Regions from separate parts of the Pseudomonas spartinae genome, predicted to be linked through region 1. Evidence: riboswitches for the same ligand, from Rfam matches in the RefSeq annotation. Region 1 holds a riboswitch; each other region holds the start of a gene.
What was found. A riboswitch is a leader RNA that binds a small molecule or an ion and turns the genes downstream of it on or off. The one in region 1 is predicted to bind cobalamin.

Region 1 (10,008 bases):
ACCGACCGCGTCGGCGTGGTCGGCATCGGTGGCCTCGGTCATCTGGCGCTGCGATTTCTCAACGCCTGGGGCTGCGAGGTCACCGCCTTCACCTCATCGCTGAACAAGCAGGACGAAGCCAAGCGCCTGGGCGCGCACAAGGTGGTGGCCTCCACCGACAGCGCGGCGATGAAGGCGATTGCCGGCAGCCTGGATTTCCTTCTGGTCACCGCCAGTGCCGACCTCGACTGGGCGGCACTGATCGGCACCCTGGGCGGCAAGGGTCGCCTGCACTTCGTCGGTATCGTGCCCAGTGCCATCCCGGTGCATGTGTTCAACCTGATCCCGCAGCAGAAGAGCCTGTCCGGCTCGCCAGTGGGCTCGCCAAAAACCATGGCGACCATGCTCGAGTTCTGCGCCCGCCACCAGATCCTGCCGCAGGTCGAGCAATTTCCCATGAGCCAGGTGAACGCAGCCATCGATCACCTGCGCAGCGGCAAGGCGCGCTACCGCGTGGTGCTCGACGCCAGCAAATGACAGCACGGGCGCAGAGCTGGCATGCTCTGCGCCCTGCTCTCCCTTGATACCTGCCAGCATGCCAATGATGCTCGATACCCCCACTGCAGCCGACCTGCCCACCCTGGTGGAAATCTGGGAGGCCGCCGTGCGCGCCACCCACCACTTCCTGCCGGAAAGCGACCTGCAGGTGATCAAGCCGTTATTGCGCGAGCAGTATTTCCCGGCCGTGCAACTGACTTGCGCGCGAGACGAAGCGGGACGGATACTGGGTTTTCTCGGTTGCGCAGAGGGCATGGTGGAAATGCTCTTCGTCGACCCGGCCTGCCATGGCCAGGGCGTAGGCAAGCGGCTGATGCGCCATGCCATCGACGAGCTGGGCGCCACCCGCGTCGACGTCAACGAGCAGAACCCGCAGGCCGTGGGCTTCTACCAGCATCTGGGCTTCGTGGTCACCGAGCGCTCGCGCCTGGATGGTGGCGGGCGGCCCTTCCCCATCCTGCATATGACGCTCAGCCCATAGGCCAAGCGGCCACGATCCCTTCCAGCGCCTGCTTGAGCTGCACCCGGCTGGCTGCCGCCGCAAGGCTGATGCGCACGGCGCAGCCCGGATTGGCCTCCACCGCGAACACCTCGGCCGGCACCACCTCCACACCATTTTGCCGACAGGCCTCGGCCAGACCGACCGGCGCCGCAACGTCCAGCCACAAATGCGGCGCCACCGCCCGACCCTGCGGCATGCGCGGCCCGAGCACGCGCGCGGCCAGGCGCCAGCGTTGCTGTAGCTCGTCGAGCTGCCAGGCCAGGCGCTGATCGGCAATCCCGCTTTCGATCCACTCGCAGGCCAGCGCCAGACTCAGCGGCGTCACCGCCCAGCGCGTGGCCTGGGCCTCGGGGTCGATGCGTTCGAGCAGCTCCGGCGCGCCCGCGATAAAGCCCAGGCGCAAGCCTGGCGCGACACTCTTGGACAGGCTGCTGATCAGCAGACAGCGCTCGGGCGCCTGCACTGCCAGCGGCGCCTCACTGCCGAGCACGCCGTAGACATCATCCTCGACGAGCCACAGCCCACGCTGCCTGGCCACCTCGGCAATCGCCGCGCGGCGCTCGGCATTCAGGCTGGCGCCAGTGGGGTTCTGCAGACAGGGCGTGAGCACCGCCACACGCGCACCGGTGGCACGCGCCAGGCGGTCGAAGTCATCGGGCAGAATGCCGTGCGCGTCCATCGCCACGCCGTGCAGCGGCAGACGCAACTGGCGCGCGGCGGCCTTGATCCCCGGCGCGGTGTAGCGCTCCACCAGGATCGGTTCGCCCGCCTCGCACAGCGCCAGCAAAGCAGCGGAGACGCCCTGCTGGGCACCGGCACAAAGCAGCAGGCCACCCGGCGCCAGCAGCAGGCCACGGCGGCGCAGCCAGGTGGCGCCGGCCAGGTGCGCGCGTTCGACCAGCGCCGCCGAGGGGTAGGCCTGCAGCGCATCCAGCTCGCCGCGTGCTGCCAGCGCAGCGAGGCTGGCGGAAAGATCGTGGTTGTCCGGGTCATGCACCGGCACGTTGGTCGACAGGTCGATCAGCGCGCCCTGCGTGGCCGGCTGTTTGAGACGGAACAGGCTCGCCTCGCGGCTGCCAGCGAGCACGTAGGTGCCACGCCCGACCTCACCGGACACCAGATGCCGGCGCGCCGCCTCGCGGTAGGCGAGCATCACCGTGCTCGGATTGATACCCAGCGTCCAGGCCAGGCGGCGCTGCGGCGGCAGGCGCTCACCTGGCTTGAGCTCGCCACGGCCGATAGCCGCAGCAATCGCCTCGACCAGTGCCAGGTAAGTGGGCAGGGAACTGTCTTGCAGATCAGGAAGCCACATTGTTTGCCATGCAATATAAATATTTACCCATACAATGCGCCGCACTAGCATCGGGGTCAACGCCACCCGGAGCATCCGTCATGTTCGACCTCGCCCAACTGCGCCAGAGCGCACAACTGGTTCACCGCCATATGGCACCCACGCCGCAGCTGAACTGGCCGCTGCTGAGTGAGCGCACGGGGTGCGAGCTGTGGGTCAAGCACGAGAACCACGCGCCCACCGCCGCCTTCAAGGTGCGTGGCGGGCTGGTCTATATCGACGCCCTGCTACGCCGCGAGCCACAGGTGCGCGGCCTGGTCACCGCCACCCGTGGCAACCACGGCCAGAGCCTGGCGCTGGCTGCGCGCCAGGCTGGGCTGGCGATCCGTATTCTGGTGCCACATGGCAACGCCCGCGAGAAGAACGCGGCGATGCGCGCCCTCGGCGCCGAGGTGATCGAACATGGTCGCGATTTCGACGAAGCCCGCACCGAGGCCGCGCGCCTGGCCGACCGTGACGGCCTGCACTGGGTGCCATCCCTGCATGAAGATCTGGTGCGCGGCGTCGCCACCTATGCCCTGGAACTGCTGGAGGCGGTGCCGAATCTGCACCGGGTGTACGTGCCCATCGGCCTCGGCTCAGGCATCTGCGGGATGATCCGCACCCGTGACCTGCTTGGCCTCGATACCGAGATCGTCGGCGTGGTCGCCAGCGGTGCCGATGCCTACGCACAGAGTTTCGAGCAGGGCCGCCTGATCGAAACCGAACGCGCCATCACCCTGGCCGACGGCATGGCCTGCCGCCAGCCGCAGCAACTGGCGCTGGACGTGATCCGCGCTGGCGCCGCGCGCATCGTGCGCGTCGATGACGAGGAGATCCGCGCCGCCATTCGCAGCTATCACGAGGACAGCCACAATCTTGCCGAGGGCGCCGGTGCAGCGGCGCTGGCCGCCCTGCTGCAGGAGCGCGAGCTCAACGCCGGCCAGCGCGTGGCCGTGGTGCTCAGCGGCGCCAATATCGACCGCGCAGCGCTGGCCGAACTGCTGAGCGACGCGGCACCGGCGGCCGCCTGAACTCAGGCCATGGCAAGGGGCTCGGCAGGCAGGCGAGCGGGCATCTGCCGCAACCAGCGCGACAGGCCCCACTCTGCCGCGATCACGCTCAGCAGCAGGCCGAGCTGGATCAGCAGCGCGATATAGAAGGGTTTGAATACATGGCCGATCTGCCGCTTGAGCAGACCCAAGAGGAACTCGGCGTGGAAGAGCTGTTCGATACGCGCATCCAGCACCTGCGTCAGCACCTTCTCGTTGAGCCCGCTGTAGCGCGCGGTTTTCTCCACCGCCATCTCACCCAGCGCCTTGCCCAGCAGGCTGGCGCGCAGTCGGTCGAACAGGTCGAAGGCAATGCGCTCGGCGGTAGAGGCCTCGGCACGCGCCTCGGCCTCCATTAGCCGCTCGCTGCGCAGGTAGTCCAGCGCCAGCTGGTTGAGCACCTCCTGCACGCTGGCATCGCGCACCGCCAGGGCGCCCTGCTGGCCCTGCGCCTCGACGTAAGCCTGGAAGTCGCTCCAGATGCCATCGGCCAGTTCCTGCACCACCGGTGCATAGCTGTCGAGATGGCGATTGATCTGCTGCTGGCTGCCGTACAGCAGCCCACCCTGAAAACCGAGAAAACCTCCGGCCAGGGGCAGCAGCAGAAAGTAGAGTTTGAGCAGCCAGTGGTGCCAGCGCTTGTTACGCGCCAGACAGCCCAGGCGCTGCAGCTTGAAGGCCAGCAGCAGGCCGAGCGCAGCACCCAGCGTGAGGGCCAGGCCGGTGTAGAGGAAAAGACTGAAAAAGCTGAAGGGTTCCCACAACGCCGTGAGCAGCAAGCGTGCCTGTTCCATGCGTATCGCCTCGTTCGTCCATGACGGCGCGAGTTTAAACCCGAGCGTGAACGAACGCCGCACAGACGTGGCCGGACTGTGCGCCAGGCCACGCCGTCAGATCATCCCCCTAGCGAAACGGCGGCTCGTCGAAGCTGCGCAACTTGCGCGAATGCAACGAATTCAGCTGGCTGCGCATCAGCTCCAGCGCCGCGATGCCGATGTGCAGGTGCTGGGTCACAGCGCGCTCGTAGAAGGCGCCGGCCGCGCCCGGCAGCTTGATCTCGCTGTGCAGGGGCTTGTCCGACACGCACAGCAGCGTGCCGTAGGGCACCCGCAGACGATAGCCCTGGGCGGCGATGGTGCCGCTCTCCATGTCCACCGCCACCGCACGCGACAGGTTGATCAGCGGTCGCTCCTGGGCCCAGCGCAGCTCCCAGTTGCGGTCGTCGTAGGTCAGCACGGTGCCGGTGCGCAGGCGCTTCTTCAGCTCGTCGCCCTGCTCGCCGGTGACCAGCTTGGCGGCCTCCTGCAGCGCTTGCTGCACTTCGGCCAGCGCCGGTAATGGAATGTTCGGTGGCAGCACGCGGTCAAGGATGCCGTCACGGCGCATGTAGGCGTGGGCCAGCACGTAGTCGCCGATGGTCTGCGACTGACGCAGGCCGCCGCAGTGGCCGATCATCAGCCAGCAGTGCGGACGCAGCACGGCCAGGTGGTCGGTGATGTTCTTGGCGTTGGACGGACCGACGCCGATATTGACCAGGGTGATGCCGTGACCGTCCTCGGCCTGCAGGTGGTAGGCCGGCATCTGGTAACGGTGCCAGACCACGTTCTCGATGATGGCCTGCATCTCGCCTTCGGCCATGCCCCGCTCGACCACCACGTTGCCCGGCAGCACCATGCGGGTGAAGCGCGAGTTGCCCACCAGCATGTCCAGACCATGACGAATGAACTGGTCAACGTAGCGGTGGTAGTTGGTCAGCAGGATCCACGGCTGCACGTGATGCCAGTCGCTGCCGGTGTAGTGCTGGATGCGCTTGAGGGAAAAATCGGTGCGCGCGGCGTCGAACAGCGCCAGCGGCAGCGGGTCGATGTTCTCCCAGTCGTAAAGGCCGTCAGCGGTACCGTCGGTGGCGGCGGACAGGTCGGTGCTGGGGAATACCCGCGCCAGTTCGGCGGCGGTTACGCCACTGCCGGCCAGTTCATCGCCGCCCTCGACCACGTAGGGATAGGGAATGTTCTGCTGGCTGCGACCGACCTCGACACGCAGGGTGAAGTCACTCATCAGCGGGCGCAGTTGCTCGAGCAGGTATTTGCGAAACGCTGCCGGCTGGGTCACGGTGATCGCGTAGGTACCCGGAATCTGCACCTTGGCGTAGGCGCGCACGGTGGTCGGCACCTCGCCCTGGCACAGGTAGGTCAGGCGCAGTTCGGGATAACGGAACAGGCAATGCTCGCTGGCATCCGGGCGGATACGCTCCTTGAGGTAACGCTTGAGCGCCTGGCTCAACGCACCGGTGGCTTCCTGGTGCAGGGCGGCAAGGCGGTCGACTGCCTCTTCGGGGGTGTGGGCAATGATGAAATCATCTGAGCAGGCTTTCACTGTGCATATTCCTGACTGAACGTACGCGCCTATCTTGCCTGCATACGGAGAGGAAAACATAGCGCGACAACCCTCGCCCCTCACTAGCAGCGACTAGTCTTGGATCAAACTGTCAGAGGTCATCTTCATGCGTCGTGCAATCGTTCTGCTGTTGGCCAGCGCCTCATGCGTCAGCGCCTGGTCCGGAGACCTCGATGGGCATTACCGGGCCACCCTCGATGGCCAGCCTACCGAGCTGATCCTGCGCCAGCAGGGCGAACAGGTCGAAGGGCAGTACGTGGAGAATCGCACCCTGCGCCTGAACCTCAGGGGGCGTTACGACGGCCAGGTGTTGCGTGCCGAGATCAGCGATCCCCAGTCCGGCCTGCTGCTGGCCAACATGAACGCCACCTACGCCAATGCCATGCTCAATACCAGTATTGCCGCACGCAACCCTCGCAACGGCGAGGTGCTGGAACGCCAGGCGCTGTTCAAACGCGAAGCCGCAGCAACGGCGGCGACGCCGTCCGCTGCCGGCGCGCAGGACCCGGCGCTGGTCGGCACCTGGGTGCACGAGAAGATCATCAACAGCGGCGGTGCCAACTTTGCCTCGTTCAACACCCTGATGACCCTGCAGCTGAACGCCGACGGCAGCGTCACCCAGTGGAGCCGCTCTGCTGGCGGCGGCAGCGACTGGAGCTACGACAGCCCGGGCGAAGTGCAGTACAGCGGCCACTGGCGCAGCCAGGACGGCATGCTGATGGTGCGCCTGGCAGGCGCCGCCGACTATCAACCCGCCGCCTACTACCGCTTCAGTGACCAGTACCTGGTCACCGAGAGCAATACCGGCAAGATGATCTGGCAGCGCCGCCGCTGAGCGGCGGGGTCAGGCCGCCTGGTGCAGGCGCACGTTGAACAGCGGCCCCTGGCTGAAACGCGACATGGCCTTGGCAGCGGCCAGCACGCCCAGGTCGACCAGTGGCTCGATCAGGATCACGCTCATGTAGGCCAGACCAAAGCTGCCCACTGCCGCCAGGTTCTCGCTGGAGAAACCGTGACCGTAGAAGGCCCAGAACGCGACCCAGGCAACGATGCCGCCCTGATAGGCAGTCGACAGCGCCAGCGCCTGCTTGTAGGAAAGATCGACGTAGGCGGTGCCCGGCGCGACGATGCGTTTGGCCAGCAGGCTGATGCCCCACAGCGGGATCAACAGCGTGGTGACGTTCATGCCGTACTGCGGCAGGTCGAACTGGGCGAACAGCAAGCCCTGCAGCAACAGCCCCGCGGCCAGGCCGATGGCCGTGGCACCGGCGCCGAACAGCAGCAGCAGCGTGGAGCCGAGGATCAGGTGTACCTCGGAAACGCCCACCGCATGATGCGGAAACACCTCGAAGAAGCAGAACACCAGAGCGGTGGTCAGCAGACTGCGCAGCGCCAGGGCGGCGACGCCGCCATTGTTGCGGACGCTGTCCAGGGCGAGTTTGGCGGTCAGGCCGAAAGCGGTGACGGCCGTTGCGTAGCTGAGCAGGATCTTGGCGCCTTCGACGACGCCCGGTTCGATATGCATGCGAGTTCCTTTGCCGCGCCCACCGCGCGACGATTCGGATGAAGGGTAGGCAAAACGCCCGTTGTCGATGGCAGGTCTCCTGGCTCACGGCTTGGCACTTCGCCCGCCTTCCCGACCGAAGTCAGTGGCATGAGGGCATCGTTCGCCGCTTACAGTTGCGGGGGCAGCCAGGGCATTGGCGAGATTCGCCGCACCCTGTTCCCTTTTCATCCGCGTCACAGGCGTGCACGCAGAACCATCGGCCGCAAGATTACTCGCCTGCCCGGCTAAAAAACAGCGCGCCAGGCAATCCGCCCTCGGCACTCGCTCAGGCCAGGTGGGGCGCACTGCGCGCCAACAGCGCCTCGACGTCGACACCACGCGGCAAGGTGCCGTAGACCCGGCCACGCCCTTCCAGGCGGCTGGCGATAAAGGCATCGCTCACCACGCTGTTGCCCGCCTCCAGCAGCAGCTTGGCCTGCAGCGCCACGGCCATGTCTTCGGTGAGTTGGCGAGCGCGGTACTGGATGTCGGCGGTGTCGGCAAAATCGGCCTGCAAGCGCTGGATATGCGCCTTCAGGCGAGCATCGCCGTGGCCATCACCCAGTTCGGCGAACAGCGCGTCGAGCACGCCCGGCTCCTTGGACAGCGCGCGCAGCACGTCCAGACACTGCACGTTGCCCGAACCTTCCCAGATCGAGTTGACCGGCGCTTCGCGATACAGACGCGGCAGGATGGTTTCTTCGACGTAACCGGCGCCGCCCATGCACTCGCTGGCCTCATAGATCATTTCCGGGGCGCGCTTGCAGATCCAGTACTTGCCCACGGCGGTGACCAGGCGAGCGAACTTGTCTTCCTGCGCGTCATGCGCGTGGTCGAGCGCACGGCCCATGCGCATGCACAGCGCCAGCGCGGCCTCGCTCTCCAGCGCCAGGTCGGCCAGCACGTTCTGCATCAGCGGCTGGTCGGCGAGCAGCTTGCCGCCCACCAGGCGATGCGCGCAGTGGTGCGCGGCCTGGGTCAGTGCCTGGCGCATCAGGCTGCTGGAGCCGACCATGCAGTCGAAGCGGGTCATGGCCACCATCTCGATGATGGTCGGCACGCCACGCCCTTCCTCGCCGAGCATCCAGGCGAAGGCGCCACGGTATTCCACCTCGCTGGAGGCATTGGCCCAGTTGCCCAGTTTGTTCTTCAGACGCTGGATGTAGAACTGGTTGCGCGTGCCGTCCGGGCGGTGACGCGGCAACAGGAAGCACGACAGGCCCCTGTCGGTGTGGGCCAGGGTGAGGAAGGCGTCGCACATCGGCGCCGAGCAGAACCACTTGTGGCCGACCAGTTCGTAGCCCTGCCCCGGCCCGCCCAAGCCGATGGGATAGGCGCGGGTGGTGTTGGCGCGCACGTCGGTGCCGCCCTGCTTCTCGGTCATGGCCATGCCGATGGTGACGCCGGCCTTCTGCTCCATCGGCAGGTTGCGCGGGTCGTACTCGGTGGAGAGGATCTTCGGCAGCCATTGCTCGGCCACGTTGGGCTGCAAGCGAATGGCTGGCACCGCAGCGAAGGTCATGGTCAGCGGGCAGCCGCTGGCCGCCTCGGCCTGGCTGTGCAGGTAGGTCAGGCCGGCGCGGGCGACATGCGCACCGGCGCGCGGATCGGTCCAGGGCAGCGACGGCAAGCCATGCTCGACCGCCGTGCGCATCAGCTCGTGATAGGCCGGGTGAAACTCCACCAGGTCAATGCGATTGCCGTAACGATCATGGCTCTTGAACACCGGCTTGTTCTCGTTGGCGAGAAAGCCGGCCTGCATCAGGGCGCCGCCGGTCAGCGCGCCATAGGCGCTCAGGCGCTCGTAGGCCCAGCCGCCGTCGTAACGACGAGTCCACTCCTGCAAGGGCAGGTCGAGGCGATACAGGTTGGCACCGTCCAGGCTCGGCACCTGGTTGAACACCTCGTGGGTTTCGGCATTCAGGCTGTGGTTCATCGCGTGAGCTCCTCGGCGCCGACGGCGCGCAGGCAGAAGGTGGCAAGGCTGGCGCTGACCTGCGCCAGCTCCAGGGTGGGCCTACCCGCTTCGCGAGCGGCGCGGGCAGGTGGCGACAGGGGGCCGACCAGCGCCTCGGCAATCGCACCGACCAGGCAGGCCGCCGTAAGACCGATCTGCTCGAGGCGAAACTCGCCGGCAGCGGCGCCCTCCTCCAGCAAATCGATGAACAGCTCGGCGTAGGCTTCGCGATAGAGCAGGCGCTGCTCGTCGACCTCCGGATCGACCGGCTCGGCGATCAGCGCGAAGGCCAGGCGGCGGCTGTGCCAGGCGCGGGCGGCGAACTGTTCCAGACCGATGCGCAGGCGCTCGCTGGCACGCCCCGGACCACGAAAGGCGGCAGCCAGGGCGTTGACCTCTCGCTGGCTGGCAGCGGCGAAGACTTCGGCGGCCAGTTCGCCCTTGCTGCGAAAGTGCCGGTACAGACTGCCGGTGGCGATACCGACATCATCGGCCAGTGCCTGCATGGTCAGGGCGGCGAAACCACCCGCGGCCACCCGCAGCAAGGCACAATCGAGGATGCGCTGGCGCTGCGCATGATCGCGGTCGAGTCGAGCTTCAGTGATGCGATAAGCCATGGTCTGAATCCTGATTCACATGTATGCAGTGAATCAGGATTCAGACCATGGCTAAAGAGGCTATCCGGCC
Region 2 (10,008 bases), on a different contig from region 1:
GGTGCGCTGGAACAGAGCGACCAGTTGATCCGCCACAACCCGGACTATGCCGAGGACATCCTTCAGGAACACGAGGCGATCCTGCGCGCCATTCGCCGCCAGGACAGCGAGCAGGCCAGCCAGGCGATGCGCCAGCACATCCTCAACGAAGGCACCCGCCTCAACATCAACCTCCGCGTGCCCCTGGCCTGAGCCCCACGCCACCAGGCTCGCCTGGCAGCGGCCCGCAGTTCCGACCCCATCGACAGGTGTGATCATGAGTCTTGCCGATCAGCCAACCCGCCGCACGAGCGGCGGCGGTGGCAAACCCACCAGCCATTTCATCTACCAGAGCATCTACGCGGCGATCCTCGACCGACGCCTGACGCCCACCGCCAAACTGGACAAGAACACCCTCGGGCGCATCTTCGGGGTCAGCGGCTGGACGGTGCAACGGGCCCTGACCCGGCTGGCCGAGGAAGGCGCGGTGACGCTGGAGCCGCGACAGATCGCCCAGATCAGCCGGCCCAATGAGCAGCAGGCCCGGCAGGTGCTGGAGGCACGCATTCTGGTCGAGTCCGAAGTCATCCGCCTGCTCGGCACGCGTCCGGCGGACGCACGCCTGCACGAGCTGCACAGCCTGGTGGAGAACCAGCGCGCCTGCCTGGCCAGTGGCGATGGCGCCGGCCTGATCGAGCAGGCCGGCGAGTTTCACCTGAGGCTGGCGGAGCTCGCCGGCAACACGCTGCTACTGGAGTTTCTTCGCGGCTTGCTGTCGCGCGCCGCGCTGAATATCGCCCTGAGCCGCAGCCCGGTGTATTCGGCACGCACCTGCGAGGAACACCTGGCGCTGATCGCCGCTCTGCAAGCGGGTGACAGCGCCCTCGCCGGGCAGGTGCTGGTCAAGCATCTCAACGGCATATTCGACAGGCAGTGCTTCGCCCCCACGCCGACGGTCGACCTGCACGCAGCGTTCAAAGTCGGGCACCTGAGCTGATTTCACCCGGACACGTTCAGCGTCAGCACTGAAGCGCCTGGCACAGCGCCTCCAGCTCGCCAAACTCCTGCGCCACTGTCGGCAAGGCGGGACGGCGCAGCAGCAACACCGGCAATCCAAGCTCACGGGCCACCTGCAGCTTGGGCTCGGTGGAAGCGCTGCCGCTGTTCTTGCTGATCAGCACATCGCAGCGGATGCGCGCGAACAGCGCCCGCTCCTCGTCCAGCGCGAACGGCCCGCGCGCGCCGATCACCTCGGCGCGGGGCGGCGCCGCCTCGGCCTGCAGGCAACGCACCGTCCAGTGCTGGTGCGCGGGAATCTCCTGCAGGTGCGCCAGCGGTTCGCGCCCGGAGGTGAAGAACGGCCTGTTGAACGGCGCCAGCGCGCGGGTCAGTTCATCCCAGCCATCCACCTCACGCCAATCATCACCGGGGCCAGGCTGCCAGCCCGTGCGCCGCAGCGCCCAGCACGGCACGCCAGTGATCTCGGCAGCGCGGGCGGCGTTGTGGCTGATCTGCGCGGCGTAGGGGTGGGTCAGGTCCAGCAGCAACTCGATGCCTTCAGCGGCAATAAACGCCGCCATGCCCTCGGCACCACCGAAGCCACCGACGCGCACGCGGCACGGCAGATCATCCGGCACCCGCCCGAGACCAGCCAGGCTGTACACCGTCTCCGGCCCCAGGCGCCGCGCCAGGCGCAGTGCCTCGGTGGTACCGCCAAGCAGGAGGATGCGCGCCGTCATGCCTTGCGCACCGCCAGCAGGGTGATCGGCAGCGCCGCGCGCCAGGTGTCGAAGCCGCCCAGCGGCTGCGCCTGGGCCACGCTCAGACGCAACAGCTCGCCGCCCTGCTGCTCGCGGAAACTCACCAGCGCCGCCTCGCTCTGCAGGGTCACGGCATTGGCCAGCAGGCGCCCACCGGGTTTGAGCGCAGCCCAACAGGCCTCCAGCACACCCGGCACGGTGACGCCGCCGCCGATGAAGATGGCGTCCGGCGCCGGCAGCCCGGCCAGCGCCTCGGGCGCATGCCCGGCGACCAGTTGCAGGGCGGGCACGCCGAGAGCATCGCGGTTATGGCGAATATGCGCCTGGCGCCCATCGTTGGCCTCGATGGCGATGGCGCGACAAGCCGGGTGTGCGCGCATCCACTCGATGCCGATGGAGCCGCAACCGGCGCCGACATCCCACAGCAGCTCGCCGGGCAGCGGCGCCAGGCGCGCCAGGGTCACCGCGCGTACGTCGCGCTTGGTCAGTTGGCCGTCGTGGCGGTAGGCATCGTCGGGCAGGCCGCAGGTCGGCGGCAGCAGCATTGCTCCGGCGTCGGCCAGGCACTCCACGGCCAGCAGGTTGAGGTCGGCTGCGCGCGGCAGGTCCCAGTTCGCGGCCAGGCCATCGAGGCGACGCTCTTGTGGCCCGCCGAGATGCTCCAGCAGAGTCAGGCGGCTGGCGCCGAAACCACGCGCACGCAAGACTTCAGCCACCTGTGCGGGCGTATCGCCATCGGCACTCAATACCAGCAGGCGCATGCCGGGGAACAGCTTGCCGTTGAGCGTGGCCAACGGCCGACCGACCAAGGACACCACCTCCGCCTCCTGCAGCGGCCAGCCCAGGCGCGCCGCCGCCAGCGACACCGAGGACGGCGCCGGCAATACCAGCAGTTCGTCGGCCGGCACCTGGCGCGCCAGGCTGGCGCCGACGCCATAGAACATCGGGTCGCCACTGGCCAGCACGCACACCGCCTCGCCGCGCTTTGCCAGCAACGGCCCAAGGTCGAAGGGGCTGGGCCAGGTTTCCCGCTCGCCGCTGATGCACGGCGGCAGCAGCGCCAGCTGGCGCGGCGCGCCGACGATGCGCGTGGCCGCCAGCAGGGCGCGGCGCGCCGCCTTGCCCAGGCCGGGGTAACCGTCTTCGCCGATGCCGACCAGGGTCAACCAGGGTTTCATCCAATGTCCTCGCACAGGCCCGACGGAGCGCCTGTCCGCGCTCCGGGCAAAGCGGGCATAATACAGCCTTCGTCGGTGCCCCATGAATCGGGCCTAAGAGGGAATCCGGAGCGATCATCGATCGCCACCGAGCTGCCCCCGCAACTGTAAGCAGCGAGTCCAATGCCATCGGCCACTGGGTAACCGGGAAGGCGCAGCGGATCATGACCTGTCAGCCAGGAGACCTGCCGACGAACGCTGGTCGCGAGTGCCAACATCGGGCGGGGTGTACCGATGCCATGGAGTCTTCCTGCAGGTTGATTCCGCTGGTTCGGTCGCCGCGTCGTTATCCACAGGTGACCCTTTGCCCACGTCCGTTCGCCCATCCGCCTGCCCCGGCCTGCTGCGCATCGTGCCCGCGCTGGACGGCGGCATCTGCCGAGTCAAACTGCCCGGCGGCGTACTGCGTAGCGCGCAGGCGCGGGTGATTGCCGAGGCTGCGCGACGTCATACCGGCGGCGTGCTGGAGCTGACCAACCGCAGCAACCTGCAGATTCGTGGCGTCCTGCCCGGGCAGGAAAGCCCGCTGATCGACGCCCTGCTCGGCGCCGGCCTCGGCCCGCGTGTGGCCGCCGCCGATGACGTACGCAACCTGATGCTCAGCCCCGCCGCCGGCCTCGACCCGCAGGCGCGCATGGACGTGCGTGCGCTGGCCAGCCAGTTGCTCGACCTGCTGCAGGACACTCCGGCGCTGTATGCGCTGTCGCCCAAGTTCGCCCTGCAACTGGACGGCGGCGAAGCCCTGGCGATGCGCGAACACCCCCACGACCTGTGGCTGCTTGCCGAGGACGACCAGCACCTGCTGCTGGGCCTGGCCGGCTGCCCGAATGACGCCCCACTGGCGCGAATCGAGGTGACGCAGGCCGTCGAGCTGGTGCGCCAACTCCTGCTGTTGTTCCTCGAACTGGCCACGCCCGAGCAATCGCGCATGCGCCAACTGCTGGCGCAGATCCCGGCCGCCGAGCTGCTGCAACGCCTGCAGGCGCGCCTGAGCTTTGCGCTGCAAGCGGCCCCGGCCAACTGGCAGCCGGCCGAGAGCACCGCACGTGCGCCGGCGGGGGTTTATCCACAGGCGCAGCAGGGCCTGTGCATGTTGGCGGCCGGCGCTCGACTGGGCCGCCTGCACGCCGAACAGCTGTTGGCGCTGGCCGGGCTCAGCGAACACCACGGCGACGGCGAACTGCGCCTGACGCCCTGGCAAGGCGTGCTGCTGGGCAATGTGCCCGAGGCCAAATCCAGCGAATTACTGAACGCCCTAGAGGATCTAGGGCTGCTGACCCAAACCGACGAACCGCTGCTTGGCCTGGTCGCCTGCACCGGCTCGGCGGCCTGCGCGCGCGGCCTGGCCGACAGCAAACACCACGCCCTGCACCTGGCCGAGCGCCTGCGCGAGAACGGCGCGCGCCCGCAGGTGCACCTCAGCGCCTGCCCGCGCAGTTGCGCCAGCGCGCGCGTGCAGCCCTACACCCTGCTGGCCAGCACACCCGATCACTACCAGCTCTACCAACGCACGCCCGAGGCGCCCGGTTTCGGCCGTCTGCTGGCGCCCGCCATGACCATCGACGAGGCCGGCGCCTGGTTCGCCCGCCAACACCCCGCAGGAACCTCCGATGCTTGATTACATCCGCGACGGCCAGGAAATCTACCGCCGCTCCTTCGCCACCATCCGCGCCGAGGCCAACCTCGACGGCATCCCCGCCGATCTGGAAAAACTCGCCGTGCGGGTGATCCACGCCTGCGGCATGGTCGACGTGGTCGAGGACCTGCGCTTCTCCGCCGGTGCCGGCGCCGTCGGCCGCGCGGCCCTGCTGGCCGGCGCGCCGATCCTCTGCGATGCGCGCATGGTCGCCGAAGGCATCACCCGTCCGCGCCTGCCGGCAGGCAACCAGGTGATCTGCACCCTGCACGATGCCGGCGTGCCGGAGCTGGCCCGTGAGGTCGGCAACACCCGCTCGGCGGTAGCCCTGGAGCACTGGCGCGAACACCTGGAAGGCAGCGTGGTGGTGATCGGCAACGCGCCCACCGCGCTGTTCTACCTGCTGGAAATGCTCGACGCCGGCGCGCCCAAACCGGCGCTGATCATCGGCATGCCGGTGGGCTTTATCGGCGCCGCCGAGTCCAAGGACGCCCTGGCCGCAGACAGCCGTGGCGTGCCCTACGTGATCGTGCGGGGCCGTCGTGGCGGCAGCGCCATGGCGGTGGCCGCGGTCAACGCCCTGGCTTCGGAGGTGGAATGATGGCCGGTCGTCTGCTTGGCCTCGGCGTCGGTCCCGGTGACCCCGAGCTGCTCACCCTCAAGGCCCTGCGCCTGCTCAAAGGCGCCCCGGTGGTGGCCTACTTCGTGGCCAAGGCGAAACACAACGCCGGCCATGGCGGCAATGCCTTCGGCATCATCGAAGCGCACCTGAGCGATGCCCAGCAGCGCCTGCCGCTGGTCTACCCGGTGACCACCGAGAAGCTCGCCCCGCCGCTGTCCTACGAAGATGTGATCGCCGACTTCTACGACACCTGCGCGCAGCAGATCGCCCAGTTGCTCGAGGCCGGCCAGGATGTGGCGGTGATCTGCGAGGGCGACCCATTCTTCTATGGCTCCTACATGTACCTGCACGACCGCCTGGCCGACCGCTACGAAGTGGAGGTGGTGCCCGGCGTGTGCTCCATGCTCGGCTGCGCCTCGGTGCTCGGCACGCCGCTGGTGTATCGCAATCAATCCTTGAGCGTGCTCTCCGGCGTGCTGCCGGAAGACGAGCTGGAACAGCGTCTGCGCGACGCCGAAGCGGCCGTGGTGATGAAGCTCGGGCGCAACTTCGACAAGGTGCGCCGGGTGCTGCGCAAGCTCGGCCTGGACGACCGCGCCCACTACGTCGAACGCGCGACCATGGCCAGCCAGAAGATCGTGGCGCTGGACGAAGTGGAGCCGATGGATTCGCCGTACTTTTCCATGATTCTGGTGCCCGGCCAGAAGTGGCGGGGGTGATTGGTTCCTTGTGGGAGCGGCTTCAGCCGCGAAGCGCTTTCGCGGCTGAAGCGGAATACCGCCCAGCCGCTCCTACAGCTCACCGGGTGAATGAAACCCCGTCACCACGCGCCCTACGCAATCATTGCGGGGGCATCATTGGAGGCGACAGTCGCCGCTGAAGCGCCTCCCACGGATCGCGCCCCATTCCCCGGATTGCATCGGGGCTACAGGATTTACCGCATGAACATCGTCATCCTCGGCGCCAGCGCACTGGCCACTGCACAACGCCTCAAGGCGCTTTATCCACAGGCTGTGATCCACGGCCTGCGCGGGCGCGCCGATGGCGCCGAGCGTCACTACGAGGAGTTCGGCGAGCACCTGCGCGCGCTATACCGCGCAGGCCAACCGCTTGTCGTGCTGTGCGCTGCCGGCATCGTCATCCGCAGCCTCGCCGCACTGCTGGCGGAAAAAGGCGCCGAGCCACCGGTACTGGCCCTGGCCGAAGACGGCAGCGCTGTGGTGCCGCTGCTCGGCGGCCTGGCCGGGGTCAACCGCCTGGCCCGCGAAATCGCTGCACACCTGGGCGTCACACCCGCCATCACCACCAGCGGCGAGTTGCGCTTCGGTACCTGCCTGCTGGAGCCGCCGGCCGGCTACGCCCTGGCCGACCTGCAGCAGGGCAAGCGCTTCGTCAGCGACCTGCTCGGCGGCGAAACGGTACGCATCGAAGGCCAGGCACCCTGGCTGGAGAACGCGCAACTGCCTGTGGATAACGCCGCCAGCCGGGTTATCCACATCACCGCGCAGGCGCGCCCGGCGCAACCCGACGAACTGCTGATCCACCCGCGCTGCGCCGCCGCCCTGATCGAACGCCCCGGCGCCGACCTGCCTGCGCGCCTGCAACAGGCGCTGAGCGCTGCCAATCTTGCACCGCAAGCGCTGGCCTGCCTGCTCGCGGACAAAGCCTGGATGGCCAACGCGGAGTTGCACGCCGCTGCAGTTGAGCTGAAGCTGCCGCTGCGCTTTATCCACAGCAGCGCCGAGCTACCGGCCGAACTGCACAGCGGTGACGGCCTGCGCCTGCTGTTGAGCGAACAGCCTCTGGATATCGAGCGCCTCGGCCAGCGCCGTGGCCGCCTCAGCGTGGTCGGCCTCGGCCCTGGCGCCGCCGAGCACATGACCCCCGCCGTGCGCCGCGCCCTCGACGAGGCCGAGGACCTGCTCGGCTACGACACCTACGTGAAGATGGCCGGCCCGCTACGCGCCGACCAGTGCCTGCACCCCAGCGACAACCGCGAAGAGCTGCAGCGCGCTGCCCACGCCTTCGAACTGGCCGCCAGCGGACGCCGGGTGGTGATGATCTCCTCGGGCGACCCTGGCGTGTTCGCCATGGCCGCGGCGGTGATGGAGGCGCTGGAAAGCCCGCAGAACGAGGCCTGGCACGGCGTCGAGCTGGAAGTACTGCCGGGCGTTTCCGCCGCACTGGCCACAGCCGCCAAGGCTGGCGCACCGCTGGGCCACGACTTCTGCCTGATCTCCCTGTCCGACAACCTCAAGCCCTGGGCGGTGATCGAGAAGCGCCTGGAACATGCCGCCGCAGCGGATCTGGCCATGGCCTTCTACAACCCGATCTCCAAGTCCCGCCCCTGGCAACTTGGCCGCGCGCTCGACTTGCTGCGCCAGCACCGTACGCCCGAGACGCTGGTGGTGCTTGGCCGCGATATTGGCCGCCCTGCCGAAGCGCTGCGCAGCCTCACCCTGGGCGAGCTGACCCCGGAGATGGTCGACATGCGCACCCTGGTGATCATCGGCTCCAGCCAGACCCGCCGCTTCCCGCGTGCCGACGGCAGCGAGTGGGTCTACACGCCGCGTTGGTATCCCGCGCAGGCCGACTAGAGCATCGCTCGCAGCAGGATTGCCAAGCGTTTGCAGGAGCGGATTTATCCGCGAATTTCGCGGCTGAAGCCGCTCCTGCGGATCGGGGCGCTTGGTTTTATCCACAGCCCCAGCCCTCTGCACAAACGTTCTAGGCATACCCGGCAAAGGGGGTAAGCTCAGGCGTTCCACTTTCCACCGCGGGCCAGGCGATGAACGCGCAGTCATGGGTCGACCTCAAGCAGGACGCCGACACCGGCATCGAGGTGATCCGTGCGCATTTCGAGGGCCACGCCTACGATCCGCATTGGCACGACAGTTACCTGATCGGCTTCACCGAACAGGGCGTGCAACAGTTCCATTGCCGTCGCGCGCTGTTCAGCAGCGTGCCGGGGCAGACCTTCTTTCTCGAACCCGGCGACATCCATGACGGCCATGCGCCGACGCCAGGCGGCTTCACCTACTCCACCCTCTATCTCGAACCCGCCTGGCTGCAACGCGCGTTGCCGGCGCTGTTCGAGCAGGCGCCTGGCGACTGCCTGCCGGGCGTACCGCGCACTCAGCCGGACGACCCCGGCCTGCTGCCGTGCATCGCCAACGCCTTGCAGACATTGAGCGATGGCGAGCCGCGCATGGTGCGCGACGCGGCGCTGGACGCGCTGCTGGAGCGCATCTCGCGCAGCCTGCACTGGCGCCAGCAACTGCCGGGCAACCCGCAGATACCCAGCGTGGCCCTGCGTGCCCGTGACTACCTGCATGCACACTTTCACGAGAACATCGGCCTCGACGAGCTGGCGCGGGTGTGCGGCGTCGACCGTTTTCGCCTCAGCCGCGCCTTCAAGGCCGCCTTCGGCATCGCCCCGCACGGCTACCTGATCCAGCTGCGCCTGGTGCGCGCCCGGCGTTTGCTGGCCCTTGGCACGACGCCGGCGGATGTCGCCAGCGACCTCGGTTTTGCCGACCAGAGCCACCTGGGCCGCTGGTTCCGCCGCGCCAATGGCGTCACCCCGGGCGCCTACCGCAACCTCTGCACAAAGCTTCAAGACCGCTGAATCAGCCCGCCGGACAATCGCCCCATGCCCTCGATATGGAGCGATAGCCCATGCCCTTCACTGCCCACCGGGCTTTGCCATGAACCAGTGGCTGCCCTTCATCCTGTTCGCCTCGGCGGCGTCGATCACCCCCGGCCCGACCAACCTGCTGATCCTCGGCAGCGCCGCCCGTTTCGGCCTGTCCATTGCGTTGTCCATCGCCGTCGGTGCCAGCCTCGGCGCCAGTCTGATGCTGCTGGTGGTCGGCCTGGGCCTCGGTGAACTGCTGGCCCGCGCGCCGCTGCTGCAGACGGCGATGGCCTGGGCTGGCGCGGCCTGGATCAGCTGGATGGCCTGCAAGCTGCTGCGCGCCGACAGCGCCAGTGCCGACGAACGCGCCATCGACCGGCGCCAGGGCTTCGTCCAGGGCGCCGGCCTGCAACTGATCAACCCCAAGACCTGGCTGATGAGCGTCTCGGTCACCGCGATCTTCCTCGGCGGCCAGGCTTCGTTCACCGCCGTGGCGAGCTACGCGGCGCTGTTTTTGCTGGTGTCCACGCCCTGCCTGCTGGCCTGGGGCCTGCTCGGTATCGGCAGCGCTCGCCTGTTGCGGCAACCGGCCAGGTTGCGGCTATTCAACCGCTGCATGGCCCTGTTGCTACTGGCCTCGGTGTGGCTGCCGCTGCTGTCCCAGCTTCGCGGCTGAAGCCGCGGCTACGCCGTGGGTTTGGCTTGACGGCGCATCGCCCCAGGCGTGGTACCGAAACGCTGACGGAACAGCTTGCCCAGATGGCTGGTGTCGCCGACCCCGATTTCGTCGGCGATCTGCGCCAGGCTGTGGCTGGAATTGAGCAGGCGCCAACGCACGTGCTGCAGGCGCAGTTCGTTCCAGTATTCGCGTGCGCTCATGCCCTGGCTGGCGTGGAACAGGCGGTCGAGCTGACGCCGGCTGATACCGACGCTGGCCGCCAGTTGCTCGATGCCGGCGGCACTGGCCAGGCCGTGGCGCATCAGGGCGATCGCGCGGTCGACATGCCGCTCACCGCTCGGTGCAGTGTGCAACGAACGCAGCGCGTGCTGGCCGCTGCGTGTCTCGTCCACCAGCATGTCGGCCAGGCCTTTGAGCGCCCGCGCCCGGCCACTGCCTTGAGCCAGCAGCTCCACCGCCAGGTCGATGGCCGCCGTGC
Region 3 (10,008 bases), on a different contig from region 1:
GAAGCGGCCGTCCTGCGGCAGATCGCGGTAGTCGAGCAACTCCAGGGTCACGTGCGCTTCCAGATCCTCTTCGGCCACACACTGCAGTCCCAGCTCCAGCTGCGCCTGGCTGAGGGTGATGCCGTAGACCTCGACGTCGAACTCGCGCGCGGCGAAACGCGCCAGGCCGCCCCAGCCGCAACCGACGTCGAGCAGCCTGTCGCCAGGCTGCAGGCGCAGCTTGCGGCACAGGTGGCGCATCTTCGCCTGCTGGGCCTGATCCAGGGTTTCCTTTCCATTTTCGAAATAGGCGCAGGAGTAAACCATGTCGCGATCCAGCCACAGCCGGTAGAACTCGTTGGACAGGTCATAGTGGTAACTGATCGCCTCGGCGTCGCTGCGCTTGTCGTGCGCGCTGTAAGGCTCCGAGGGCGCGGACTCGTCGCCCAGCAGCGCGGTGCTCAGCGCATCGCCCACTTCGATGGCGGCCTCGATGGGGCCTTCCAGATCGACGCGGCCTTCGACATAGGCGGCACCCAGTGCATCCAGGCTGGGGTGAGCCAGTTGGGTGACCAGGCTGGGGTCCTTCACCACCAGCGTCACGCGCGGTTGCGGCCCCAGATCGAGCTGCTTGCCGTCCCACAGTTTCAGGCGCAGCGGTAGCTGCAGGTCACGAAGTGCAGTAGGCAGTTGCGCGCGCATGGTCATCCCTCCTGGTCAGGTGAAACGAACTTCAAGCGGATGACCGGAACAATGTGCCCAAGTTCGATTCTGGCGACTAGCGGTGAGGGGGTAGCGCGGGCGCGCCTGGATGCGCTGTGAAGTGCGTCAGCCGGCGTCAGGGTGAACGCCATCGACCCGCTGCAACAGGCCGTCAGCCAGCCACTGACGCAACCAGCTCACGGCCTGAACCGGCGCCTGTTCGCCCAGATGCGCCAGTTCTGCGCACAACTCGGCAAAGCACCAGCCCTGCACGGCCATGCCCTGCAACGCCGCCGCTTCGTCGGCGGCCAGACTGCGATAGCGGGTGATCAGATGCTCGCGCCAGATCAGGCAGGTCTGCGCCTGCCCCAGCGGCTGGCTGCCGGGGAAGTCGTCCTGCTCCTTGCAGGCACGCCAGAGCGCCAGGCTGTTATGCCGGCACACCAGCCACTGCACACTCGGTAGCAGGCGCACCTGCAGATTCGGCCACGCCTCGGCGGGCAGTTCGGCCATCTGCGCCAGGCTCAGCGGCTGGCCCTCGGGCGCATCGAAGGCCAGGGTGAAGGCCCACTCCAGCCGCGCCAGCTCGCTGAGCGGCGCGGCCTGCGCAGGAATCAGATGACCATCGATGAACGCCGCCAGCTCGGCGCCGAGCCAGCGCAGGCTGAAGTGCTGCGAGGGGTGTGCGTCGATGTAGGCCAGCGCCAGGGCGTCGAATTCCTCGTCACCCAGCCAGCCATGCACTGCCGGATAGTCGCCACGCAAGGCTTCCAGCAAGCGTGCGCGGTAGGCGTTGTGGTAAATCGCCAGACCCTGTTCGACACTCAGCGCGGCGCTGCCCAGCAGGCTGGCTCGCAGAGCCGGGCTGGGCTGGGCATCGGGGTTCAGCAGGTAGGCCTGCACCTGCGCCTGCCAGTCTCTCAGGCTCATCGGGCGGTTCCTTGCAGCGCTTGGGCGGCAAACCGGCGCGCGCTATTCAGCTCGTCGAGCAGCACATCCAGGTCGGGGAAATGATCATCGCGTTCGAGCAGCGTAGACACCGGCCCAAGGTGCTGCAGCGTACGTTGATAGAGCTGCCAGACCGGGTCGCTGACTGGCTGATCATGAGTGTCGATCAGGTAGCTGCCGTAATCGCTGTGGCCGGCCAGATGCAGCTGACGGATGCGCTGCCTGGGCAGGCTGCTGATAAAGGTCCAGGCATCGAAATCATGGTTGCGTGCACTGACGTAGACATTGTTGACGTCCAGCAACAGCTCGCAGCCGCTCAGTTCGCTGAGCGCGGCGAGGAACTGCCATTCGCTGAACTGATCATCGGCGCAACGCAGATAGCTGGAGACGTTTTCCAGCACCAGCGGTCGCTCGATCACGTCCTGCACCTGGCGCACCCGCGCGGCCACGTGCTGCAGGCTCTCCTCGGTGTAGGGCAGCGGCAACAGGTCATGCAGCTGATGGGCATTGCCCTGGCTCCAGCACAGGTGATCGGAGATCCACGCCGGCTGGACGCGCTCGGCCAGTTGCTTGAGCTGGCGCAGGTAGTCGCGGTCCAGCTCATGCGGGCCGCCAATCGACAGCGACACGCCATGCATCACCAGCGGGTATTGTTCGCCGATGGCATCGAGGAAGTAGAGGGCCTTGCCGCCCGCTACCAGATAATTTTCCGAGACGATCTCGAACCAGTCGATCGCCGGCTGCTGTTCGAGAATGGCCTGGTAGTAGGTACTGCGCAAACCCAGGCCGAAACCCAGATTGCCGCGTTGAGCATTCATCGCTCGCGCCTCGCTCGCTGATGCGGGGCAACCGCCAGGCGGCTGCCCCGGCTCGATTACTCGCCGACAGTACCGCCTGCTGCATCGCACTCGGCCTTGGTCATGGCCTTGAAGCCGTGGCCCTTGCAGACAGCCTGACCTTTGCAGCTGTTCTCGGCGGTCTTGCAGTCGTTCTGGCCTTTGCAGGATGTAACGCCGTAGCAATGCACCTGGGCTTCTTCGGCGGCGACGACAGTGCCGGACATGCCAGCGAACATGGCAGCGGCAGCGAAAGCGATGGCGGCACCAGCAGCGGTGGATTTCATGGTCATGTGCGTATCCTCGGGTGATCTGGGTTAGCCGGGCTAAGGTGTTTTGCGTGCCGGCATTGAACTAGAGCGACGAGGTGAACGGGCGTTACAACCGGACTGAAAAAAAAATATCGACTCAGCGGCGCCGCAGCAACGCGACGAAGAACACCCCGCCGATGGCGGCAGTGACGATACCGATGGGCAGGTCCTGCGGCGCCAGCCAGGTGCGCGCGGCGACGTCGACCCAGACCAGGAACAGGGCCCCGAGCAGCGCCGCCACCGGCAACACGCGGCGGTGCTCGGCACCGACCAGAAAGCGCGCCACGTGCGGCAGCATCAGGCCGACGAAACCGATGGCCCCGGACAGCGACACCAGCACGCCGGTGAGCAAGGACGCCACCACGAACACCAGCAGGCGCACCCGCCGAGGCTCCAGGCCAAGGCTGACCGCGCTCTGCTCGCCGGCCATCAGCGCGTTCAGCGCGCGGCCCAGGCCCAGCAACAACGTCATGGCCAGCGCCAGGCACAGCGACGGCAGCCAGAGCAGCTCCCAGCGCGCCAGGCCAAGGCCGCCGAGCATCCAGAACAGTACCGAGCTGGCGGCGTGCGGGTTGCCCAGGTACAGCAGCAGATTGCTCGCCGCCATCATCACGAAAGACACCGCCACCCCGGCCAGCAGCAGGCGGTCGCTCTCCAGCCGCCCGCCCCGGCTGGCGATGGCCAGCACCAGCAGCATGCTCGCCAGCGCACCGACGAAGGCCGCCAGCGGCAGGCTGAGCAGGCCGGCGAATTCCCCCAGATAGAGCACCACGATCACCGCACCGAAGGCCGCGCCGGAGCTGACGCCGAGCAGATGCGGGTCGGCCAGCGGGTTGCGCGTCACCGCCTGCAGCGCCGTACCGACCAGCGCCAGCCCGGCGCCGACCAACGCGCCGAGCAGCACCCGTGGCGCGCGCAGTTGCCAGACGATACTGTCCTGACCGGCGCTCGGCGTCGTCTCGGGCACCATGCCGAACAGGTGTTGGCCGAGGATCGCCAGCACGCGTTCGAGCGGCACCTGCGCCGCACCGAAACCCAGCGACCAGGCGCAGGACAGCGCCAGCAGCACGGCCAGCCCAAGCAGCAACAGGCGATAGCGACTCACCGGGCGAAGGCCTCGGGGTGCAGCGCGGCGGCCAGCGTCTCGATGGCGGCGGCGTTGTCCAGGCTCGGGGTGACCGCCAGGTAGGGCAGCACCACGAAGCGCTGCTCGCGGATTGCGGTGACACCCTGCAGCGCCGGATGCTGGAGGAGGAAGTCACGCTTCTGCGCCGCCGTGCGCTCGCCGTAGTCGACGATCAGGATGACCTCGGGATCTTCCTCGACCACCGACTCCCAGCCCACCTTGATCCAGCTGCCGGCCACACCGTCCGTGACGTTGCGCCCGCCGGCCGCCTCGATCAGCGGTTGCGGCATGCCCTGCCGACCGGCACTGAAAGGCAGGTCTTCGCCGCTGTCGTAGACGAACACCCGTGGCCGCGACGGTTGCTCGCCCAGGCGCGCCTGCACCGCCGCGACCCGCGCCTGCATGCCCTGCACCAGCGCGTCGGCGCGATCCTCGACGGCGAAGATGCGGCCCAGGTTGCGCAGATCGGTATAGACATCATCGAGGCTGGCGACGCGGCCCGGCATGACATGCGCGCAGGACTCGCTCAGCTCGTACACAGGAATGCCGAAGCGCTCCAGGCTGGCCGGCGTGATCTCGCCGCCGATGCGCATGCCGTAGTTCCAGCCGGCGAAGACGAAGTCGGTACCGGCGCCCAGCAGGTTCTCCAGCGACGGGTAGCGCGCCGCCAGCTCGGGCAGACCGCCCAGCTGCTCACGCATGCTCGGATCGAGGGTCTTCCAGCCGCTGACGCCGGTGTAGCCGGCCATACGCTCTTTCAGGCCCAGCGCCAGGAGCATGGCGGTCATGTTCACGTCATGGCTGACCGCGCGCTGCGGCGGCTGCTCGACGGTCACCTGGCGGTCGCAACTGGTGACCGTCACCGCCCAGGCGGGGCTGGCCGAAAACAGCGCCGAGAGCAAAAGCATGGGTAGGAGCGGCTTCAGCCGCGAATGGCACAGGCTCATCAAAGGATCCAGGTAATACGCGGATAACCCGCCAGTGGATGGGTGTCGACCAGTGCCTGCACCCCGAACACCTGTTGCAGCAGCTCGGCAGTCAGCACTTCGGCGGGCGTACCGACGGCCACCAGGCGGCCCTGGTCGATCACGCAGAGGCGGTCGCAGAAGGCCGCCGCCAGGTTGAGGTCGTGGAAGCTGGCCAGCGTCGCCAGGCCCAGCGATTTGATCTGCCGCAGCAGTTCGATCTGGTAGCGCGGATCGAGGTGGTTGGTCGGCTCGTCGAGAATCAACAGTTGCGGCTGCTGCACCAGGGCGCGGGCGAGCAAGGCGCGCTGCTTCTCGCCACCGGACAGCTGGGCGAAGGCCTGCTGCGCGCGCTCGCTCAAGCCCACCCGCGCCAGCGCCTCAATGACCAGGCGTTGATCCTCGCCATCGTCGCCATCGAACAGGCCCTTGTGCGGCGTGCGGCCCATGGCCGCCACCTCGTGCACGCGCAGGCCGAAGTCCTGCGGGAATTCCTGCAGCACCACCGCCACGCGCTGCGCGCTCCAGCGCGGCGGGCGCTGCCACAGCGCTTCGCCGCCCAGCTCGACACTGCCACTGCAGGGGCGCTGGAAGCGATAGGCGCAGCGCAGCAGGCTGGTCTTGCCGCTGCCGTTGGGGCCGATCAAACCGAGCAGCTCGCCGTCACCGATCTCCAGGTCGATGGCGTCGAGCAAGACGCGCTGGCCATCCGGCGACCAGCCCAGGTCACGGATGCGCAGGCGCGGCTCAGGCGCCGCGCTACGGTGGCTGGGCGTCGACGACGGACTGGCTGGCCAGCCCGAGGCAAGGCTCACTGACACGGGAACACTCCATTGACCGATTGCCGCGCGCAAGTAACCCACGCGGCGCAGCTCAGATGCTTCAAAAGCGGTAATCCGCGCTGACGAACAGCGAACGCGGCGCGCCCAGGTACCACTGCTCGCCGTCGCTGCTGGCGCTGGTGGCGTACTGGCGGTCGAACAGGTTATTCAACTCCAGGCCCAGGCGCACGTCCGACAGCACCTGCCAGGCGATATTCGCATCGACCACGGTGTAACCCGGCACCTCGGCGGTGTTGGCCGTATTCACATAGCGGGCATCGACATAGCGCGCACCGATGCCAGCCTCCACGCCCCTGCCAAAATCCTTGTTCAGCCACAGGTTGGCGGTGCGTTTGGGCACATTGCTCGGACGATTGCCGCTGCGGTCACCACCGCCTTCGACGAAGTCGTCGTACTCGGCCCGGACGAAGGCGGCGTTGGCCGAGACCTGCCAGCCACGACCCAGCGCCAGCTCCAGACTGGCTTCCAGGCCATCCGAGGATTGCTGGCCGATCTGCTCGGTGGGCGCAGTTGGCGTGGCGCGACTGAGCAGCTTGTTCTTGACGATGTGATAGGCGGCCAGCGTCCACTCGCCCTGCCCGCCCCAGAACAGCTGCTTGAGGCCGATCTCGGTCTGCTTGGCTTCACTCAGGTCGAACTGCTGCTGAGTCGGGTTGAGGGTCAGCAGGTTGCTCACCCCTTCGGTGCTGGTGGCGTACTGGCCATACAGCGACAGCTCCGGGGTGAGGGCGAAGACCAGGCCGGCGCGCCAGTTGTCGCCCGTAAGGCTGCGGTCGACGCGGCTGTCATCGACCAGGTTGCTGCGGTCGATGTGCACCTGATCGCGGCGCACGCCGGTGACCAGCGACAGACGCTCGGTCAGTTGCGTGCGGTTCTCGGCGAACAGCGAGAATTGCCGGGCCAGGTTGCGTTCACGCGGACCGTAGCCGAGCGGGTCGGTACTCTGGTACTGACCGCCGCCGGAACCGGCCAGCGGCACGCTGTCGCTGAAACTGCTGGCGAAATCGTGCTGACGGGCGAAGTGGATGCGGTTGTAATCCACGCCCACCACCGTGCGGCTATCGAGACCGAACAGCGGATGCTCCAGGGTGAAGGTCTGACGGTCGCCGACCTGCTCCTGGGTGTGTTTGATCCGGTAGAACTCGCTGCGCTCGACCGTATCGCCCGGCTGCCAGCGATAGGCCTCGCTGTTGCGCCAGTAGCGCTGGGTCTTGATGTAGTAGAGCTGGTTGCTGGCGCTCAGCGCGTCGCTAATGCGCCAGTCGGTCACCAGGCGGGTGATCTGGTCGTTGTAGTGGATGTCGGCGTTGGCGACGTTGTAGTTGCGATCCCGAATGCCTTCGCGGAACTTGCCATCGACCAGCGGCGTACCGAGGTAGCGCTCCGGGCTCTGCTCGCCCTGATCATGGGACAGGGTGAAGCTCAGGTCATCGCTGGCATCCCAGCGCAGCGCGGCACTCAGCGCCAGGCTGTCGGAATCGCCACGATCGACCCAGCCGTTGCTGGCCTGCTGGTTGAGGGTGAAGCGATAGCTCAATGCGTCGCTCAGCGAACCGCCGCTGTCCAGCGCAGCCTGGCGGCGGTCGTCGCTGCCATAGCCCAGGCGCAGGTGATTCTGGATCTCGCCGGCAAACGGCTTCTTCGGCACCACGTTGATCACCGCACCGGTGGCGCCTTCGCCGTAGAGCACCGAGGCAGGACCGCGCAGCACGTCGATGCGCGCCACCGACCAGGTGTCCACCGGAAAGGTCACGGTGCCGGCACCCACGTACTGGCGAGTGCCGTCATACAGCTGCATGGTCGCCGAGTGGCCGGTGAAGCCGCGCGCCGACAATGCGGTGCCGCCGTTACCCGGCGTGCCGATGGTGCTGATGCCTGGGGTGCGGGTCACCGCGTCCTGCACGCTGCGGTTGTTGCGCTCACGCACTGTGGTGCCGCTCAGGCTGGTGCTGCTGGCCGGAGTTTGCAGGGCCGACAGATCGAGGCGCGAGCCTGCCGTGGTCGGCGTGTGCAAGGTCGTCTCGCCCTCCTCCGAGGCTTGCGCCTGGACGGTGACAGCAGGGAGATCGACAGCGGAGTCATCGGCCATGGCGGTACCGCCAGCCAACAATGCCAAAGGCAGAGAACAGAAACGCATGAGGTGCTGCACGTGAAGAATTCCGGGGCTTTGACGGGGCTCATCGAGTCGCTGCGAGGCTTTGCAATCGGGCTTTGCAGCGGTCAGTAGCGACCGTTCAGGGCCTGGGCCTGGTGCGATAATGTTATAGTTATAACATAACATTATTCTGTTTCGCAGATAGCCGGAGTCGGGCTCTGACCCTTCTTTCAGGCATGCAGAAGTGAGGTTCTTGTAGCGGAAATGGCGCGCCATATTGCTTCCATCGCAAAGAGAAAAGGCACGGCAATCCGATGGAAATGCGCAACAGCAGACAGGGGCACGAGGCACCCTACTGGAGTCAACGCCCGCCCACCGCGGGTTGCCAGACAATAACGACTCCAGGCCGGTCTCCGGGCTTGCGAGGGTCATGAACGCATCGCCTTCCCATGCGCGTGGCGCACAGTGGCGTTTCGATGCGGTCGCTCGCGTACCGTTGCGGGGGCAGCGTCGGACTTCAACCGACTTCCCGTTTCACCTCACGCGCGGCGGCGTGAGACACCTGAAGCGGGGCGGATATGACCATCCGACCCCGCTCAAGTCAAGGCGCATGGGCAATTGTGGGAGGCGCTTTAGCGGCGATTGCTCGTAGCCTGGATTTGCCACAGGCGTAATCCGAGTTGCTAACGGTTGCCCTGCTCGTCGATACGCAACTCCGGCAGCGCCTTACCCGCCACCAGGCGCTCGTCGACCAGGCGGATCACCGCCGCTTCATCCTGGATGCCATACCACTCGCCCTGTGGATAAAGGCTCGCGGTCGGCCCCAGATCGCAGGGGAACTGGCACTGGCTGCGGGTGATGTGCACGCCCCCCTCACACTCCAGCTTACCGGCGGCCTTGAGCCGCTGGCGCAGGGTTTTCCACAGGCCCAGCGCACCCTTGCGCGTGCAGCGCGGGCCGTTGCACAGCAGCAGGCGCTGCGCGTGCGGCGGAATCTGCGACCAGGCGTGGTGTTCCGGCACGGGCGGCACGTCACTGCAGGGCAGATGCGCTTTGCGATGCGCCAACAGTGCGCCCAGACCATCGAGCCAGGTGTCCTCCAGCGCCGTGCAAACCACGAACACCTGCGTCCCGTCGCCACGCTCGGCAATGCGCTCGCGCAGCCAATCACGGTGCGCAGCATCGGCACGCGGTTCCAGATCGACCACCAGCAACGGGCGCGGCGCCTCATCGATGGCCTGCCAGACACTCTCCTGCTCACTGTCATGCAGATGCGCCTCGCCCAGCAGCGTCTCGATCCGCTGCTGTAGGCGCTCAGCTGCAGCACCACGACCAAGGCCGGGGCCGATGAACAGGATGCGGGCGTAGGGGGCTTGGCTCATGACGGTCTCCAGAACGGGCCGGCAGTCTAGCCGCTTCGGCGCGATGAGCGCATTCCACGCGTCGACTCCGCTATCCGGTCTGACCGGTCATCGCAACGCTTTCGCAGGGTAACCGCGCCTCGCCATGGCCCAAGCTGCAGCACGGCCAGCGCCGCTTGAAATCCCCTGACCAGCGGTCTTTCAGCTGCACTCACACGCTCTGTTGCGGGCATTTCGCCGGATCTGGCCAACGCCAGGTCGGCGTGACGCGCCAGACGGGGGGCTTGTCGGTTGGAAAATTTGCGCTTAGCCTGAACTGGTCAGACCGGTAAGACCATAAAAACAATCTGGCGTTCGCTTCTGGGCCTCCGTGAGGGCATGGATGACGCGCCGAACGGAGACCTCGACGATGTTCAGCAAACTGCTCCCCCGCTCGCTATTCCTGCAAGTCGTGATAGGCCTGGTGCTCGGCGTGATATGCGGCCTCAGCCTGCCCGAACTATCCACCCAGCTGAAACCCCTTGGCGATGGCTTCATCAAGCTGATCAAGATGCTGATCGCACTGATCGTCTTCTGCGTGGTGGTCAGCGGCATTTCCGGCGCCGGTGACCTGAAGAAGGTGGGCCGCATCGGCCTGAAATCGGTGATCTACTTCGAGGTGCTGACCACCTTCGCCCTGCTTCTCGGCCTGGTGGTGGCCTACGGTTTGGGCCTGGGCTCGGGCGCCAACCTCCACCTCAACGAGTTGTCGACCAGCGATGCCGCGCTCTATGCCAGCCGCACCCAGGAGCTGCACGGCCCCGCGACCTTCATCATGGGGCTGATCCCCTCCTCGGTGCTTGG

Region 2: another riboswitch for cobalamin. It lies ahead of cobG (precorrin-3B synthase); the one in region 1 lies ahead of ACN8M7_RS16100 (energy-coupling factor ABC transporter permease).
Region 3: another riboswitch for cobalamin. It lies ahead of ACN8M7_RS06690 (TonB-dependent receptor); the one in region 1 lies ahead of ACN8M7_RS16100 (energy-coupling factor ABC transporter permease).

The regions. Positions count from the first base shown of each region.
Region 1 covers NZ_CBDAMB010000007.1:66,674-76,681, reverse strand. The annotation lists gene ahr (NADPH-dependent aldehyde reductase Ahr) at 1-516, shown strand, start outside; gene ACN8M7_RS16130 (acetyltransferase) at 575-1,018, shown strand; gene ACN8M7_RS16125 (aminotransferase-like domain-containing protein) at 1,008-2,351, opposite strand; gene ACN8M7_RS16120 (threonine dehydratase) at 2,432-3,403, shown strand; gene ACN8M7_RS16115 (hypothetical protein) at 3,406-4,215, opposite strand; gene amn (AMP nucleosidase) at 4,325-5,857, opposite strand; gene ACN8M7_RS16105 (hypothetical protein) at 5,925-6,653, shown strand; gene ACN8M7_RS16100 (energy-coupling factor ABC transporter permease) at 6,663-7,343, opposite strand; cobalamin riboswitch at 7,396-7,598, opposite strand; gene ACN8M7_RS16095 (acyl-CoA dehydrogenase family protein) at 7,651-9,300, opposite strand; gene ACN8M7_RS16090 (TetR/AcrR family transcriptional regulator) at 9,297-9,938, opposite strand.
Region 2 covers NZ_CBDAMB010000002.1:604,001-614,008, reverse strand. The annotation lists gene ACN8M7_RS06675 (FadR/GntR family transcriptional regulator) at 1-192, shown strand, start outside; gene ACN8M7_RS06670 (GntR family transcriptional regulator) at 257-976, shown strand; gene ACN8M7_RS06665 (cobalt-precorrin-6A reductase) at 999-1,718, opposite strand; gene cbiE (precorrin-6y C5,15-methyltransferase (decarboxylating) subunit CbiE) at 1,715-2,917, opposite strand; cobalamin riboswitch at 2,974-3,163, shown strand; gene cobG (precorrin-3B synthase) at 3,261-4,574, shown strand; gene ACN8M7_RS06650 (precorrin-8X methylmutase) at 4,567-5,193, shown strand; gene ACN8M7_RS06645 (precorrin-2 C(20)-methyltransferase) at 5,190-5,933, shown strand; gene cobJ (precorrin-3B C(17)-methyltransferase) at 6,156-7,811, shown strand; gene ACN8M7_RS06635 (AraC family transcriptional regulator) at 8,003-8,842, shown strand; gene ACN8M7_RS06630 (LysE family translocator) at 8,922-9,527, shown strand; gene ACN8M7_RS06625 (GlxA family transcriptional regulator) at 9,536-10,008, opposite strand, start outside.
Region 3 covers NZ_CBDAMB010000002.1:615,524-625,531, reverse strand. The annotation lists gene cfaB (C17 cyclopropane fatty acid synthase CfaB) at 1-681, opposite strand, end outside; gene ACN8M7_RS06720 (HvfC/BufC N-terminal domain-containing protein) at 808-1,611, opposite strand; gene bufB (MNIO family bufferin maturase) at 1,608-2,447, opposite strand; gene bufA2 (BufA2 family periplasmic bufferin-type metallophore) at 2,504-2,758, opposite strand; gene ACN8M7_RS06705 (FecCD family ABC transporter permease) at 2,874-3,881, opposite strand; gene ACN8M7_RS06700 (ABC transporter substrate-binding protein) at 3,878-4,849, opposite strand; gene ACN8M7_RS06695 (ABC transporter ATP-binding protein) at 4,849-5,607, opposite strand; gene ACN8M7_RS06690 (TonB-dependent receptor) at 5,750-7,846, opposite strand; cobalamin riboswitch at 8,192-8,385, opposite strand; gene ACN8M7_RS06685 ((2Fe-2S) ferredoxin domain-containing protein) at 8,488-9,186, opposite strand; gene ACN8M7_RS06680 (C4-dicarboxylate transporter DctA) at 9,548-10,008, shown strand, end outside.